2 regions of the Streptococcus sp. 27098_8_91 genome follow, and region 2 is predicted to be linked to the other one. Evidence: predicted binding sites of a transcription regulator. Region 2 holds the regulator's gene; the other holds the start of a gene.
The links. Region 2 encodes CtsR, which represses protease genes until heat stress. Its sites were predicted from a motif close to TTGGTCAAAAAAGGTCAAANA; they were not measured.

Region 1: clpP (ATP-dependent Clp protease proteolytic subunit ClpP) is a predicted target of CtsR. The motif match lies at 1,805-1,825, and genes of this name have one in related genera.

Annotation. Positions count from the first base shown of each region.
Region 1 is NZ_JAPVZN010000001.1:285,847-293,485, forward strand. Features, by position in the region: gene O3611_RS01350 (ABC transporter substrate-binding protein) at 1-716, opposite strand, end outside; gene O3611_RS01355 (YlbG family protein) at 804-1,073, opposite strand; gene clpP (ATP-dependent Clp protease proteolytic subunit ClpP) at 1,149-1,739, opposite strand; gene upp (uracil phosphoribosyltransferase) at 1,912-2,541, opposite strand; gene O3611_RS01370 (deaminase) at 2,629-3,096, opposite strand; gene O3611_RS01375 (TetR/AcrR family transcriptional regulator) at 3,115-3,672, opposite strand; gene O3611_RS01380 (DegV family protein) at 3,797-4,642, shown strand; gene O3611_RS01385 (NAD(P)/FAD-dependent oxidoreductase) at 4,699-5,865, shown strand; gene O3611_RS01390 (DUF1697 domain-containing protein) at 5,916-6,437, shown strand; gene O3611_RS01395 (8-oxo-dGTP diphosphatase) at 6,487-6,903, shown strand; gene O3611_RS01400 (MerR family transcriptional regulator) at 7,024-7,639, opposite strand, start outside.
Region 2 is NZ_JAPVZN010000011.1:43,472-51,110, reverse strand. Features, by position in the region: gene O3611_RS08925 (IS110 family transposase) at 1-487, opposite strand, end outside; gene cls (cardiolipin synthase) at 890-2,422, shown strand; TPP riboswitch at 2,531-2,633, shown strand; gene O3611_RS08915 (thiamine-binding protein) at 2,710-3,000, shown strand; gene O3611_RS08910 (ABC transporter permease) at 2,963-3,721, shown strand; gene O3611_RS08905 (ABC transporter substrate-binding protein) at 3,760-4,767, shown strand; gene O3611_RS08900 (ABC transporter ATP-binding protein) at 4,767-5,495, shown strand; gene O3611_RS08895 (CtsR family transcriptional regulator) at 5,610-6,068, shown strand; gene O3611_RS08890 (ATP-dependent Clp protease ATP-binding subunit) at 6,075-7,639, shown strand, end outside.

The DNA.
Region 1 (7,639 bases), on a different contig from region 2:
TAGTAACCTGGCAATACGATTGCATCAAAGTCTTTATCTTTGATTTTTGTCAAAGCTGCTTGGAAGTCAGTGTCACCTGATACAAACGTTTCATCTGCTACGATTTCGCCTGAGAATGAATCACGGAATGATTTTGCAATTCCTTTAGCGTAGTCGCTTGAGTTATCAGTATACAAGACAACTTTCTTAGCGTTCAACTTGTTTGTAACATAGTTAGAAATAATTTTCCCTTGGAAGCTATCTTGGAATGTTCCGATGAAAAGGAAATCTTGACCTTTTGTCAAACCATCTTGAGTAGCACTTGGAGAAATCAATGGAACCCCAGCTTGTGTAGCATTTGCTACTGCTGCTGCAGTTGCACCTGAAGTTGCAGGTCCTACGATTGCTGCTACTTTAGATTGAGTAACAAGGTTTGTTGAAACAGAAGCAGCTTCAGCAGTTTCAGATTTGTTATCTTTGTCTACTACTTCGATTTGTTTTCCATCGATACCACCTGCTGCGTTGATTTCATCAACTGCAAGTTGAGCACCCTTTTGCTCAGATGTACCGTAAGATGCTACAGCACCAGTTTCTTCAAAGTTGAAACCGATTTTAACAACTTTCTCATCCACTGGGTTACCAGTTGAATTTGAAGCTCCTGTCTTCACTTCTCCACAAGCTGCTAAAACAGCTACACTTGCAAGAGCTACAAGTGATAAGGCAAATTTTTTCTTCATCTTTTTTGTCTCCTTATTTCTTAAATAAATAGCATGTTAAGAATATACCGAATTATCTGAAAATTGTCAACACATTTATCTTAATTTTTACATGATAACGTTTTCGCTATTTCTATAGAGACTACCAACAAAGGGAGTTTCCAATTCTTGGATATGACATCGTCGCACTTTTTTGATAAATCTCTCTTTTCCTAAACGGCTAACCAGTTCTTCCACTTCTTCTGTTGGGACATACAGTTGCAGATAACGGTGTTTTTTAGAGTGGTAACAAATATCACCATAATGATCGAGTTTTTTTGCATCACGATTATAGTATAGGTAGATAATCAGACCAGACCGATTCTCTTTTTGAAACATATTACAACTTCCTTCTAACAATCTTCTTACTATTATATCAAAAAAAGCAAACTCAGTCGAGTTTGCTTCAAAAGATTAATTCAAAGAATTATTAGCCATGATTTCATCAATGAAACCATATTCAAGTGTTTCTTGAGCGCTCATCCAGTAATCACGTTCAGCATCTGCATGGATTTGCTCAACTGATTTACCAGAATTATCTGCAAGAATTTGCTCCAAAGTCTTACGAGTTTTAAGCAAGTGTTCAGCAGCAATGGCCATATCTGTTTGCTGTGTACCACCACCTGTACCACCCATCGGTTGGTGAATCATGTATTCTGCATTCGGAAGCATGAAACGTTTGCCCTTTGCTCCACTTGAGGCAATAATTGTTCCCATTGAAGCAGCCATCCCCATAACAATGGTTTGGACATCTGCCTTGATAAAGTTCATAGTATCAACGATTGCCAAACCAGCTGATACAGAACCACCTGGAGTATTCACATAAAGGTAAATATCTTTTGTACTATCTTGGGCATCCAAGAAAAGCAATTGGGCGATAACTGAGTTGGCCATATTGTCTTCGACTGGTCCAGTCAACATGATGATACGATCTTTTAAAAGACGTGAGTAAATGTCATATGAACGTTCTCCACGACTTGTTTGTTCAATAACTACAGGAATCATTCAGTTCTCCTTCTGATTTCAATTTTTCTTAGTCAAACGACTCAATACAGGTCTATTATATCTTTTTGGTCAAAAAAGGTCAAATCTTTGCTCTATCCTAAAAACAGACACAAAAATTCAACCTCCTTTCGAGACTAAAACCAATGAACAGTTTTAGTTTATGCTTAGAATCTTATTTAGTACCGAACAAGCGGTCTCCTGCGTCACCAAGACCTGGAACGATATAGCCATGTTCGTTCAAACGTTCATCCAAAGCTGCTGTAAAGATTTCTACATCTGGGTGAGCTTCTTGAAGAGCTTTTACACCTTCTGGAGCAGATACAAGGCAGACAAATTTGATGTTTGATGCTCCACGTTTTTTGAGGGAATCAACAGCCAAGATTGCAGAACCACCTGTTGCAAGCATAGGGTCAACCACAAAAATTTGACGTTGGTCGATATCTTCAGGTAATTTTACCAAGTATTCTACTGGTTGAAGAGTTTCTTCGTCACGGTACATACCAATATGTCCAACTTTGGCTGCTGGAACCAAGCTCAATAGCCCATCGACCATCCCAATACCTGCACGCAAGATTGGAACAATTGCCAATTTTTTACCAGCCAATTGTTTTTGAACTGTTTTTGTGATAGGTGTTTCGATTTCAACGTCTTCAAGCGGAAGATCACGAAGTACTTCATATCCCATCAACATAGCAATTTCATCTACTAACTCACGAAAAGCTTTTGTAGAAGTGTCTGTACGACGCAAGATTGACAATTTGTGTTGAATGAGTGGATGATTAATGACTTCAAGTTTTCCCATTTTCTGAATTCCTTCTTTCAATTTATTCTTCTTATTATATCAAAAAATGGTTTAAAAATCCTTCTAAACCATCTTTTTTTTTAATTTTTAAATCAAGTTAGCTTCTTGAAGAGCTGCTTGTACTGTCTCAAGTGGTAAATGGGTCAACTCGGTCCCTTTTTCACGATAGAGATACTGGGCGTAGTCGTCCATACGGTACTGGTTAATATAAACGACACGCTCACATCCTACCTGAAGCAATTGCTTGGTGCAGTTGAGACAAGGAAAATGAGTAACGTAAGCTGTAAATCCTTTTGGAACGCCACGTTCGGCTCCTTGTAAAATAGCATTAACCTCAGCATGAAGAGTGCGGACACAGTGGCCCTCAATCACCAAACAGTCATGGTCAATACAATGCTCCGTTCCTGATACAGAGCCATTATAACCTGTTGAAATAACCTTATTATCCTTGACTAAAACAGCTCCTACCTTGGCGCGTTTACAGGTTGAACGATTGGCAATCAATAAGGCTTGAGCAGCAAAATACTCATCCCAAGCCAGTCTTTTTTCTGTCATAACTTCTCTCCTTCTGATCTATTTTTTGAAAAATGGTAGGCGTAAATCTGCGATTTTTTCAGCAGGAACCTTCATTCCATCCTTGATCCATTTAAGCAAAACTGATACGATGGCAGAACTCCAAAAAGAATGCAGGTAAGAGCTGACTCCTTTTGATTTTCCATAGTATTTTTCTAAAAACTCTTGCATGGCTTGCACAAAGATTTTTTCCAAGTGGTAGTCCAAGGCAAGCTGAATAACCTTGGCTTCTTTTCTGGCTTCACGAAAGAGATGAACCCAAACCAGATAGAGATCTGTTTTGACATCATAATGACTGAGCTGCTCCATGATATTATGGACACTGCGTTTAAAGACGCTTTCTAAAATCTCTTCTTTGGAGTCATAGTTTCGATAAAAGGCGGCACGAGAAACACCAGCTCGTTTTACCAATTCGGAAATGCTAATCTTTGTCAACTCCTTTTTCTCCAAAAGTTGCAAAAGAGCTGTTTCGATAGCTTCTCTGGTCAGTAAATTGGATTCTTTGTTTGATTTTCTGAGATTTTCAAGTGAATTTTCAGAAATTCTTCGTTCGGCCATAACACTTCCTTTCTACTTGTGACAACAGAGTGACGAGACTTTTGTTTTAAGATTTTTCATGATATAATTGTAAAAAAAGACAGAACCTTTGTCAATGTATAAGTGATAAAGATGGAGAATTTCTATGACTTGGAAGATTGTAGCTGACTCTGGTTGTGATTATCGTCAACTGGCAAATCCAGCAATTGATACTGAATTCATCAGTGTTCCCTTAACCATTCAAGTAGCTGATCAAGTCTTTATTGACGATGCTAGTCTTGATATTGACAAAATGATGGAAACCATGTATGCAACTTCTGAAGCTTCAAAATCAGCTTGTCCTAGCCCTGATGATTACTTGCGAGCATTCGAAGGTGCAAACCATATTTTTGTAGTGACCATTACCGGAACTCTTTCTGGTAGTCAAAACAGCGCTCAATTAGCTAAGAATCTCTATCTCGAAGAACATCCTGATACTCAGATTCATGTCATTGATAGTTTATCTGCTGGTGGGGAAGTTGATCTAATCGTAGAGAAAATCAATGATTTGATTGACCAAGGACTTTCTTTTGAAGAAGTGGTTAAAGCTATTACTGCCTACCAAGAAAAAACTAAGTTACTATTCGTCCTCGCTAAGGTTGATAACCTCGTTAAGAATGGTCGCTTGAGTAAGCTAATCGGTACAGTTGTTGGGCTCCTTAATATTCGTATGGTCGGGGAAGCAAGTGAAACTGGAACCTTGGAACTCCTCCAAAAAGCCCGTGGTGCTAAGAAGTCCCTCCAAGCTGCTTATGAAGAGTTAATCAAGGCTGGTTACGCTGGTGGGAGTATCGTCATGGCTCACCGCAGTAATGATAAATTCTGCCAACAACTCTCAGAACTCTTACGTGAAAAATTCCCACAGGCTGAAATTAAGATTATCCCAACCTCTGGGCTCTGCAGTTTTTATGCAGAAGAAGGTGGACTCCTCATGGGATATGAAATTGACTAATAAATCAAACAGGAGATGACTTATCATCTCTTGTTTTTTTATGGTACAATACTTTTATGAAACATTTTGACACTATTGTAATCGGGGGAGGCCCTGCTGGTATGATGGCTACCATTTCCAGTAGCTTTTATGGGCAGAAAACACTTCTCACTGAAAAGAATCGAAAACTCGGAAAAAAATTAGCTGGTACTGGTGGTGGTCGCTGTAACGTGACCAACAATGGAACTCTAGATGACCTATTAGCTGGCATCCCTGGGAATGGTCGCTTTCTATACAGTGTCTTTTCCCAGTTTGATAACCATGATATCATCAACTTTTTTACTAAAAATGGCGTAAAACTCAAGGTCGAAGACCATGGCCGCGTCTTTCCAGCCAGCGACAAATCTCGGACCATTATCGAAGCTTTGGAAAAGAAAATCACTGAGCTAGGTGGGCAAGTTGCCACTCAAACAGAGATTGTTTCTGTTAAAAAGATTGACGACCAGTTTGTCCTCAAGTCAGCAGACCAAACCTTTACTTGTGATAAACTCATTGTCACAACAGGTGGAAAATCCTATCCTTCTACTGGCTCTACTGGTTTTGGTCATGAAATCGCCCGACATTTCAAACACACTATTACCGAACTCGAAGCTGCTGAAAGTCCATTGTTGACTGATTTCCCGCATAAGGCCTTGCAGGGAATTTCCCTAGACGATGTAACCCTAAGCTATGGCAAGCACGTCATCACCCATGACCTGCTCTTTACCCACTTTGGTTTGTCAGGTCCTGCTGCACTACGCATGTCTAGCTTTGTCAAGGGTGGGGAAACTCTCTCTTTAGATGTCTTGCCACAACTTTCTGAGAGAGAATTAGTTGACTTTTTAGAAGAGAACCGTGAAAAATCCTTGAAAAATGCCTTAAAAACCTTGCTCCCTGAACGCTTGGCAGAATTTTTTGTCCAAGGATATCCTGAAAAAGTCAAACAACTAACAGAAAAGGAACGCGACCAACTTGTCCAGTCCATCAAGGCTCTTAAAATCCCTGTAACTGGCAAAATGTCATTAGCTAAATCCTTTGTAACTAAAGGTGGCGTTAGTCTCAAGGAAATCAATCCTAAAACGCTGGAAAGTAAGCTAGTGCCTGGACTCCACTTTGCTGGCGAAGTACTAGATATCAATGCCCATACGGGGGGATTTAACATCACTTCCGCCCTCTGCACCGGCTGGGTGGCAGGCTCAAACTAGAACTATAAATGATATAGTATCTAAAGATATTGGATAAGAAAGGAGCTATTTTGGAACATATTATTTTACTGAGAGGTGTTACACCGAATGGACAAAATGCTATCCCTAAAATGTCTTATCTGGTAGATATCTTAACAGAGGTTGGTTTTCAACACGTTCGAACTTATATTCAAAGTGGAAATATTATTCTTGAAAGCGACTTAGCCATAGAAGAAATACGAGAACAAGTCCATACTCTAATAAAAGAAAAAATCGGAGCCGACTTGAAAATGGTCATTAAAAATAAGAGTGATTTTACAAAAATTGTCCAAGAAAATCCGTTTGGAGAACACTATCTTTATGACCGTATACATATAATTCTTTTCCAGAATGCTATCCAAAGTCTACCATTAGAAAAATTGAATATTGACTATGGTGAAGAAGAAATTTGTATCGGCAACCATTGTCTTTACCTCTATCTCCCTAGAACTGCAAAACGAAAAAAGCTTAATACCAACTATCTCGAAAAGCTGTTCGGCGTTGATCTGACCATGCGAAAGTTAAACGTGGTAGAAAAATTACTAACAAAATAGGAAAAATAAGATGAACAGAAGATAATCAGTCGAATTTGTCAATATGTGCATGATTAAAAATGGAGACATGATTCTGGTCCAAGACCGAGTTAGTCCTGACTGGCCTGGCATTACTTTTCCTGGTGGTCATGTTGAACGTGGCGAGTCCTTTGTCGATGCTGTCATTCGTGAAGTGGAGAAAGAAACTGGTCTTACCATTTCTAAACCTCAACTCTGTGGTATCAAAGATTGGTATGATGATGCAGATTATCGCTATGTCGTCCTCTTATACAAAACTGAACACTTTACTGGTGAGCTCCAATCTTCAGACGAAGGAAAAGTCTGGTGGGAAGATTTTGAAAATCTATCTCATCTTAAACTGACTACTGAGGATATGTCTGATATGCTTCGTGTTTTTTTGGAAGAATACCTCAGTGAGTTCTTTTACTATAAGGATAGGGAAGACTGGTCTTACCAACTCAAATAACAGTAAATCGGCAGAGGTCTCTCCGCCGATTTTTAGCTTGTCTAATCTTCAAGCTAGGTCTGTGTCCTCCAATTAAAATTCTGTTACTGGCTTTGTCAGTCCTAGCTTAGTCTTTGAGTTTTATCGAGTTTGTGTGCCTACATAGTGGGCAATGACGTCTGAAGTGTACTGGGCTGTTCCAGGTCCAAACTTGTCAATGTTTTCCTTAAACTCTGGATTATAGACATAGCCTTGGCCGATATGACCGAAGACTTCCATAGAGCAGTCAAATCCATAGGTACGAATGGCTTGCAAGAGCTTGGCTGCTTCCTCTTGGTTTTCAGATGCTGTTATCGGCAGATCAGATTGTAGATTTTGAGCCAAGGCTTGAAAGACTTGATTAAAGGCTGTTGTAGCTTCATCCTCTCGTCCTTTTTGACGCTCGAGAGCCTGGTCCATGACTTCTTGGCCATATTTCTCTACTGCCTCTTGGTGGTATTTTTGATTGTCTTGATAGCTAAATCCAGTGAATTTTTCTTGAATGGTCATTTTTATTTCTCCTTTTTGTTCTTGGATAGTTTTCTGTAAGGTTGAAATTAAGGTATCCAGATGTTGTCTTTCTCGAGTCAGGTAATCCAACTGTCTCGTCAAATGTGGTAACAAGTTCATCTTTTCTTCCTTCAATAGCTCTGCTATTTTTTCTAAAGAAAAGCCTAGATACTTGTAATAGAGGATAATCTGTAGTCGTTCCAAATCC
Region 2 (7,639 bases):
TGGATAAGAGATTTTCCAATTCAGGAAAGGTGACTTGTAAGACCTTGTGTAGACGGTTTTTAGCTCTAACAATGTCTTCTGTAAGATTTTGATAGAAACGGCTTAAATCACGCAGGTGTTGATAAACTTCTTCCTGCGCATAAGTTGGTTTACGATTGAGTATAAACTGAGAATGAGCCAACTTTTCAGCGTCAATTTTGTCTGTTTTACGAACTCGCAGACTGTCCAGTTGCTTCTTAGCTTCCAGAGGATTCAGCTGTGTATAAGCGTAGCCGTATTCTTCAAGAAAGGCTCGAAGACGCCGAGAATAGACACCAGTAGCTTCAAATATAATCTCAGGGTTATGAACAGTTTTCAAGTCATTCAAAAGACGATTGAAGCCAATGGCGTCATTGAGCATAGTGTATCCATGAATCTTTTCACCGTTGACTAAAATTGCCACCTCAGAACTTGCCTTACTCACATCAATCCCAAATACTGTACGCATGATATTACCTCTTTTGTCTTGAATAATTCCGTATTTTAGTGATTTTATTTTCAATACGCGACGTCTAGCGCCAAAGAGCCCTACGACTTTACAAGACACCTCTACTTTAACATAAAGAAAAAGTAGTGAGTACTCTCTCCCGTCGGAGATTTTCTCACTACTAATCTTAGTATGTTTGTCAACTGTAGTGAGTTGATGAAAAGCTAGAGTTCCACAACTGGGAATATCTAGCTTTTTTGTGGCTGAGAATTATTTTGTCGCAGACTCTTTTTAATTTTATAGGTAGAACTATCGGGCTATACAGAAAAAGCTTGATAAGTTTTATGAAACTAAGTATACTAGAAGGTAACAAGCGCTTTCAGCTAGTTGCTTTGGAGTTTATTTAGAAATTGAGAGGGAGTTATGGGGACTAGAAAATTTCGACTATTGATGTCCAAGTATGGTTTTAGCATTGCGATTATTCTGATAGAATTATTTGTAGTTTTTGCAGTCATTCTTTACATGAGCCAGATTGCTCCACTTGTTTGGGTTGCTCTTGTATTTCTTGTCAGCGTGGCGACTGTTTTAGCCATTGTCAATCGTTCTATGTCTCCTGAAAGCAAGGTGACGTGGTTGATTGTCACTTTTGTCCCTGTTTTTGGCCCCTTGCTTTATATCATGTTTGGTGAGCGTCGGTTATCAAAAAAGGAATTTAAACAATTACAGGAACTTCGTTCTATCACATCTCATGAAAAGCGCGAACATAGTCTTCATCAAGACATACAGAAAACTGATAAATCTGCCTACGGGATTATCAATGCCTTATTGCATATGGACAGTAATGCAGAAGTTTATGATCAGACAGACTCACAATTCTTTTCAAATGGTAAGGAAATGTGGCAGCAGATGCTGGAGGATTTGAAGAGGGCTGAAAAATTTATTTTTCTAGAATACTACATTGTCGAAGAAGGCTTGATGTGGGATAGTATGCTCGAAGTTCTAGAAGAAAAAGCTGCTCAGGGTGTTGAAGTTAAGATGCTCTACGACGATATCGGCTGTATGGTGACCCTGCCAGGTGATTATACAGTGCATCTCCGATCTCGAGGAATTGAGGCTCATAAGTTTAATAAGGTAATTCCTCGTATGACAGTGGCCTATAATAACCGAGATCACCGCAAAATTTTGGTCATTGATGGGCAGATTGCCTATACTGGTGGCGTCAATCTTGCGGATGAGTATATAAATCAGATTGAACGTTTTGGACATTGGAAAGATAGTGGGATTCGGATCGATGGTCCGGCGACTCAAGCCTTTACAAGACTATTTCTCATGAACTGGTACATCAACCGTGGAGAAATCAGTGATTTTGATCAGTATCATTTGGAAAATCAGACACGACTAGGTGGCGGGCTATGTATCCCATATGGAAGTGGACCAAAGCCTATCTATAGAATGAAGGTGGGTAAAATTGTCTATCAAAACCTGATTAATCAAGCGGAAGATTTTGTCTATATCACCACGCCTTATCTCATTATTGATTATGATTTGACAGAGGATATCAAAAATGCGGCTATGCGAGGCGTAGATGTGAGAATTATAACTCCATTTATCCCAGATAAAAAGCTCATACAGTTAGTAACTCGAGGTTCTTATCCTGATCTTTTGTCTGCTGGTGTACGTATCTACGAGTATACTCCTGGTTTTATCCATAGTAAGCAAATGATTGTTGATGATCGATTTGCGGTTGTTGGAACCATAAATCTTGATTATCGCAGCTTGGTTCACCACTATGAAAATGCAGTTTTATTATATGAAACACCATCGATTGTAGATATTCGTAAGGACTTTGAAGAAATTTTTGAAGAGTCGCAAGAAATTTTTCCTGGAACAATCAAGCCTACCTGGTATCAAACATTAATCAAAGAAGTAGTTCAATTATTCGCCCCTATGCTTTAATTGGAAGAATTAACTGAGAATAAATGATTAGAGGGAGAGGTGGAGAACCGCCTCTTTTTCTGTAAGCAGTTTCCTTGACATCTTGTTTATTTTGCGTTATCATATGTCCATATAATATATGGGAGTCTGTGTACAGTCTGAGAGGAAGTGTTAAACTTCGACCGCACCTGATCTGGGTAATGCCAGCGTAGGGAACGAATACTTGGCCTAATTTTGCACCTTTTTCATATATGAAAGAGGTTTTTCTTTTTTTACAAAGAAAAACTGTAACTTAGAAGGAGGTTTTTATGAAAGCAAGCATTGCTTTACAAGTCTTGCCCCTGTCACAAGGGATTGACCGCATAGCCCTTATTGATCAAGTTATTGCTTATCTGCAGGCTCAAGGAGTGTCCATGGTGGTGACACCTTTTGAAACAGTCCTAGAAGGAAACTTTGAGGAACTGATGCGTATTCTCAAAGAAGCTTTAGAAGTGGCAGGTCAAGGGGCAGATAATGTTTTTGCCAATGTCAAAATAAATGTAGGAGAGATTTTAAGTATTGATGAGAAACTTGAAAAGTATCATGAGACGGCATATTAGTCTGCTAGGATTTTTGGGTGTCTTATCTCTTTGGCAGGTGGCAGGTTTCTTAAAACTCCTACCAAAGTTTATCTTGCCGACACCACTTGAAATCCTCAAGTCTTTTGTTCGTGACAGAGAATTTCTTTGGTACCATAGTTGGGCAACCTTGAAAGTAGCCTTGTTAGGTCTAGTGTTAGGTGTCTTGATAGCCTGTATCATGGCCGTCCTTATGGATAGTCTGGGCTGGCTCAATGATCTGATTTATCCTATGATGGTGGTTGTCCAGACCATACCGACCATTGCCATAGCCCCTATCCTGGTTTTATGGTTAGGTTATGGAATCTTGCCCAAGATTGTCTTGATTATCTTGACGACAACCTTCCCTATTATCGTCAGTATTCTAGATGGATTTAGGCATTGTGACAAGGATATGCTGACCTTGTTTAGTCTGATGCGAGCCAATCCTTGGCAAATTCTCTGGCATTTTAAAATCCCTGTCAGCCTGCCTTACTTTTATGCAGGACTGAGGGTGAGTGTCTCCTACGCCTTTATCACAACAGTGGTATCTGAGTGGTTGGGAGGCTTTGAAGGACTAGGTGTCTACATGATTCAGTCTAAAAAACTGTTTCAGTATGATACCATGTTTGCGATTATTATTCTGGTATCGCTTATCAGCCTTCTGGGTATGAAGCTGGTCGATGTCAGTGAAAAATATGTGATTAAATGGAAACGTTCATAGAACAATAACGTTTGAGAAAAAGAAAAGAGGAAATAAAAATGAAGAAAACATGGAAAGTGTTTTTAACGATTGTAACAGCTCTTGTAGCTGTCGTGCTTGTGGCTTGTGGTCAAGGAACTGCTTCTAAGGACAATAAAGAAGCAGAACTCAAAAAAATTGATTTTATCCTAGACTGGACACCAAATACCAACCATACAGGGCTTTATGTAGCTAAAGAAAAAGGTTATTTCAAGGAAGCTGGAGTGGATGTTGATTTGAAATTGCCACCTGAAGAAAGCTCGTCAGACTTAGTTATCAATGGCAAGGCGCCATTTGCTATCTATTTCCAAGATTACATGGCTAAGAAATTGGAAAAAGGGGCAGGAATCACTGCCGTTGCCGCTATAGTTGAACACAATACATCAGGAATCATCTCTCGTAAGTCTGACAATGTTAGCAGTCCAAAAGACTTAGTTGGTAAGAAATACGGAACCTGGAATGACCCGACTGAGCTTGCTATGTTGAAAACCTTGGTAGAATCTCAAGGTGGAGACTTCGAGAAGGTTGAAAAAGTACCAAACAATGACTCAAACTCGATCACACCGATTGCCAACGGCGTTTTTGACTCTGCTTGGATTTATTATGGTTGGGATGGAATTCTTGCCAAATCTCAAGGTGTAGATGCCAACTTCATGTACTTAAAAGACTATGTAAAAGAGTTTGACTACTACTCACCAGTTATCATCGCTAACAACGATTATCTGAAAGACAATAAAGAAGAAGCTCGTAAAGTTATCCAAGCCATCAAAAAAGGCTACCAATATGCCATGGAGCACCCAGAAGAAGCTGCAGATATCCTCATCAAGAATGCACCTGAACTCAAGGATAAACGTGACTTTGTCATCGAATCTCAGAAATACTTGTCAAAAGAATACGCAAGCGACAAGGACAAATGGGGACAATTTGATGCTGACCGCTGGAATGCCTTCTACAAATGGGATAAAGAAAATGGTATCCTTAAAGAAGACTTGACAGACAAAGGCTTCACTAATGAATTTGTGAAATAATGACAGAAATTAGACTAGAACACGTCAGTTATGCCTATGGTCAGGAGAGGATTTTAGAGGATATCAATCTGAAAGTCACTTCAGGTGAAGTGGTTTCTATCCTAGGCCCAAGTGGTGTAGGAAAGACCACCCTCTTTAATCTGATCGCTGGGATTTTAGAAGTTCAGTCAGGGCGAATTGTCCTTGATGGTGAAGAAAATCCTAAGGGGCGCGTGAGTTATATGCTACAAAAGGATCTGCTCCTGGAGCACAAGACTGTGCTAGGAAATATCATCTTGCCCCTCTTGATCCAAAAGGTGGATAAGGCAGAAGCCATTGCCCGTGCAGATGAAATCCTTGCTACCTTTCAGTTGACGGCTGTACGGGACAAGTATCCTCATGAGCTTAGCGGCGGGATGCGCCAGCGTGTGGCCTTACTTCGCACTTACCTATTTGGGCATAAACTCTTTCTTCTCGACGAGGCCTTTAGTGCCTTGGATGAGATGACTAAGATGGAGCTTCATGACTGGTATCTTGATATTCATAAACAGCTAGGCCTGACGACACTCATCATTACGCATAGTATCGAGGAGGCCCTTAACCTTAGCGATCGTATCTATATCTTGAAAAATCGCCCTGGGCAGATTGTTTCAGAAATTAAACTAGATTGGTCTGAAGACGAGGACAAGGAAGTCCAAAAAATTGCTTATAAACGTCAAATCTTTGCAGAATTAGGCTTAGATAAGTAGAAAAATAGGGAGTTGGTGATGTTGAACTTTGCCAGCTCTTTTTTCTTTTAAAAATGAGAAAATTTCGGTATAATAGTCAAAGATAGTCAAGGTTTAAAGAGAGGTGGGTTTGTTATGAGACTTAAAAATACATCAGATCATATTGAGGCCTACATCAAGGCAATTTTAGATCAATCTGGTATTGTGGAGTTGCAACGGAGTCAGTTGGCAGATACTTTCCAGGTTGTTCCTAGTCAGATTAACTATGTGATTAAGACTCGTTTTACAGAAAGCAGGGGATACTTGGTTGAAAGTAAGCGTGGTGGTGGTGGCTACATTCGTATAGGACGGATCGAATTCTCCAACCACCATGAAATGCTCCGCGATTTACTGTATTCGGTGGGCGAAGAAGTCAGCCTAGTTATCTTTGAAGATGTTTTAAGACTCTTGTTTGAACAGGATTTAGTGACTCGTCAGGAGATGAATCTATTACTAGCGATGGCGACAGACCGGGTTTTAGGTGAGGATGCCAATCTTATCCGTGCCAATATGCTCCGACAGTTATTACAAGAGGTAGATAGAAAAGGAAAATAGAACTAAATGAAATATTCAAAAGCATTGAAAGAATGTATAGACAGTGCCTTTCTGGTCGCAAGTCATTTTGGAGCAGAATACCTAGAGTCTTGGCACCTATTGATTGCTATGGCCAATCATAGTTATAGTGTAGCTGGGGCAACTTTAAACGAATTTCCATATGAGATTGATCGTCTGGAGGAAGTTGCCGTAGAGCTGACTGAAACAAAGTATAGCGATAAGGAAAATTATCAGGAGTTGCCTTTTTCACACCGTTTGAAGGTATTGTTGTTGGAAGCAGAGCATGTAGCTTCTGTTGTGCATGCCAAGGTTTTAGGAACAGAGCACGTGCTTTATGCTATCTTACATGATGGCAATGCCTTGGCTACTCGTATTCTAGAAAAAGCGGGATTTTCTTACGAAGATCAGAAGGATCAGGTCAAGATTGCTGGACTTCGTCGTAGTCTTGAAGCGCGTGCTGGTTGGACTAGAGATGATTTGAAGGCCCTTCGTCAACGCCATCGTACGGTAGCGGACAAGCAAAATTCTATGGCTAATATGATGGGCATGCCTCAGACACCAAGTGGAGGTTTGGAAGATTATACGCATGATCTTACAGAGCAAGCTCGCTCAGGTAAATTGGAACCAGTCATCGGGCGTGACCAAGAAATCTCTCGTATGATTCAAATCTTGAGCCGTAAGACAAAAAATAATCCAGTCCTAGTTGGAGATGCAGGTGTCGGTAAAACAGCTCTAGCACTTGGTCTTGCGCAACGTATTGCCAACGGGGATGTACCTGATGAAATGGCTAAGATGCGAGTTTTAGAGCTTGATTTGATGAATGTGGTTGCGGGAACTCGTTTCCGTGGAGACTTTGAAGAACGTATGAACAATATCATCAAAGATATCGAGGAAGATGGCAAGGTCATCCTCTTTATCGATGAGCTTCATACCATTATGGGTTCAGGAAGTGGGATTGATTCGACCTTGGATGCAGCCAATATCCTGAAACCTGCCTTGGCACGTGGAACTCTGAGAACTGTCGGTGCGACTACTCAGGAAGAGTATCAAAAGCACATCGAAAAAGACGCAGCCCTTTCTCGTCGTTTTGCTAAAGTGATGATTGAGGAGCCAAGTTTAGCAGATAGTATGGCTATTTTGCAGGGCTTGAAAGCAACTTATGAGAAACACCACCATGTCCAAATTACAGACGATGCAGTCGAAACAGCTGTCAAAATGGCACATCGTTATTTGACGAGTCGTCATTTGCCAGACTCAGCAATCGATCTTTTGGATGAAGCGGCAGCAACAGTGCAAAATAAATCGAAACACGCTAAACAAGAAGAGTCAGGTTTAACACCAGCTGATAAGGCCTTGATGGATGGAAAATGGAAGCAAGCAGCTCAGCTCATTGCAAAAGAGCAGGAAGTACCTGTTTATAAAGATGTAGTAGAAGAATCTGATATTTTGACCACCTTGAGTCGCTTATCAGGAATTCCTGTGCAAAAATTAACCCAAACGGATGCCAAGAAGTATCTCAACCTTGAAGCTGAACTGCATAAACGTGTGATTGGACAGGAACAGGCTGTATC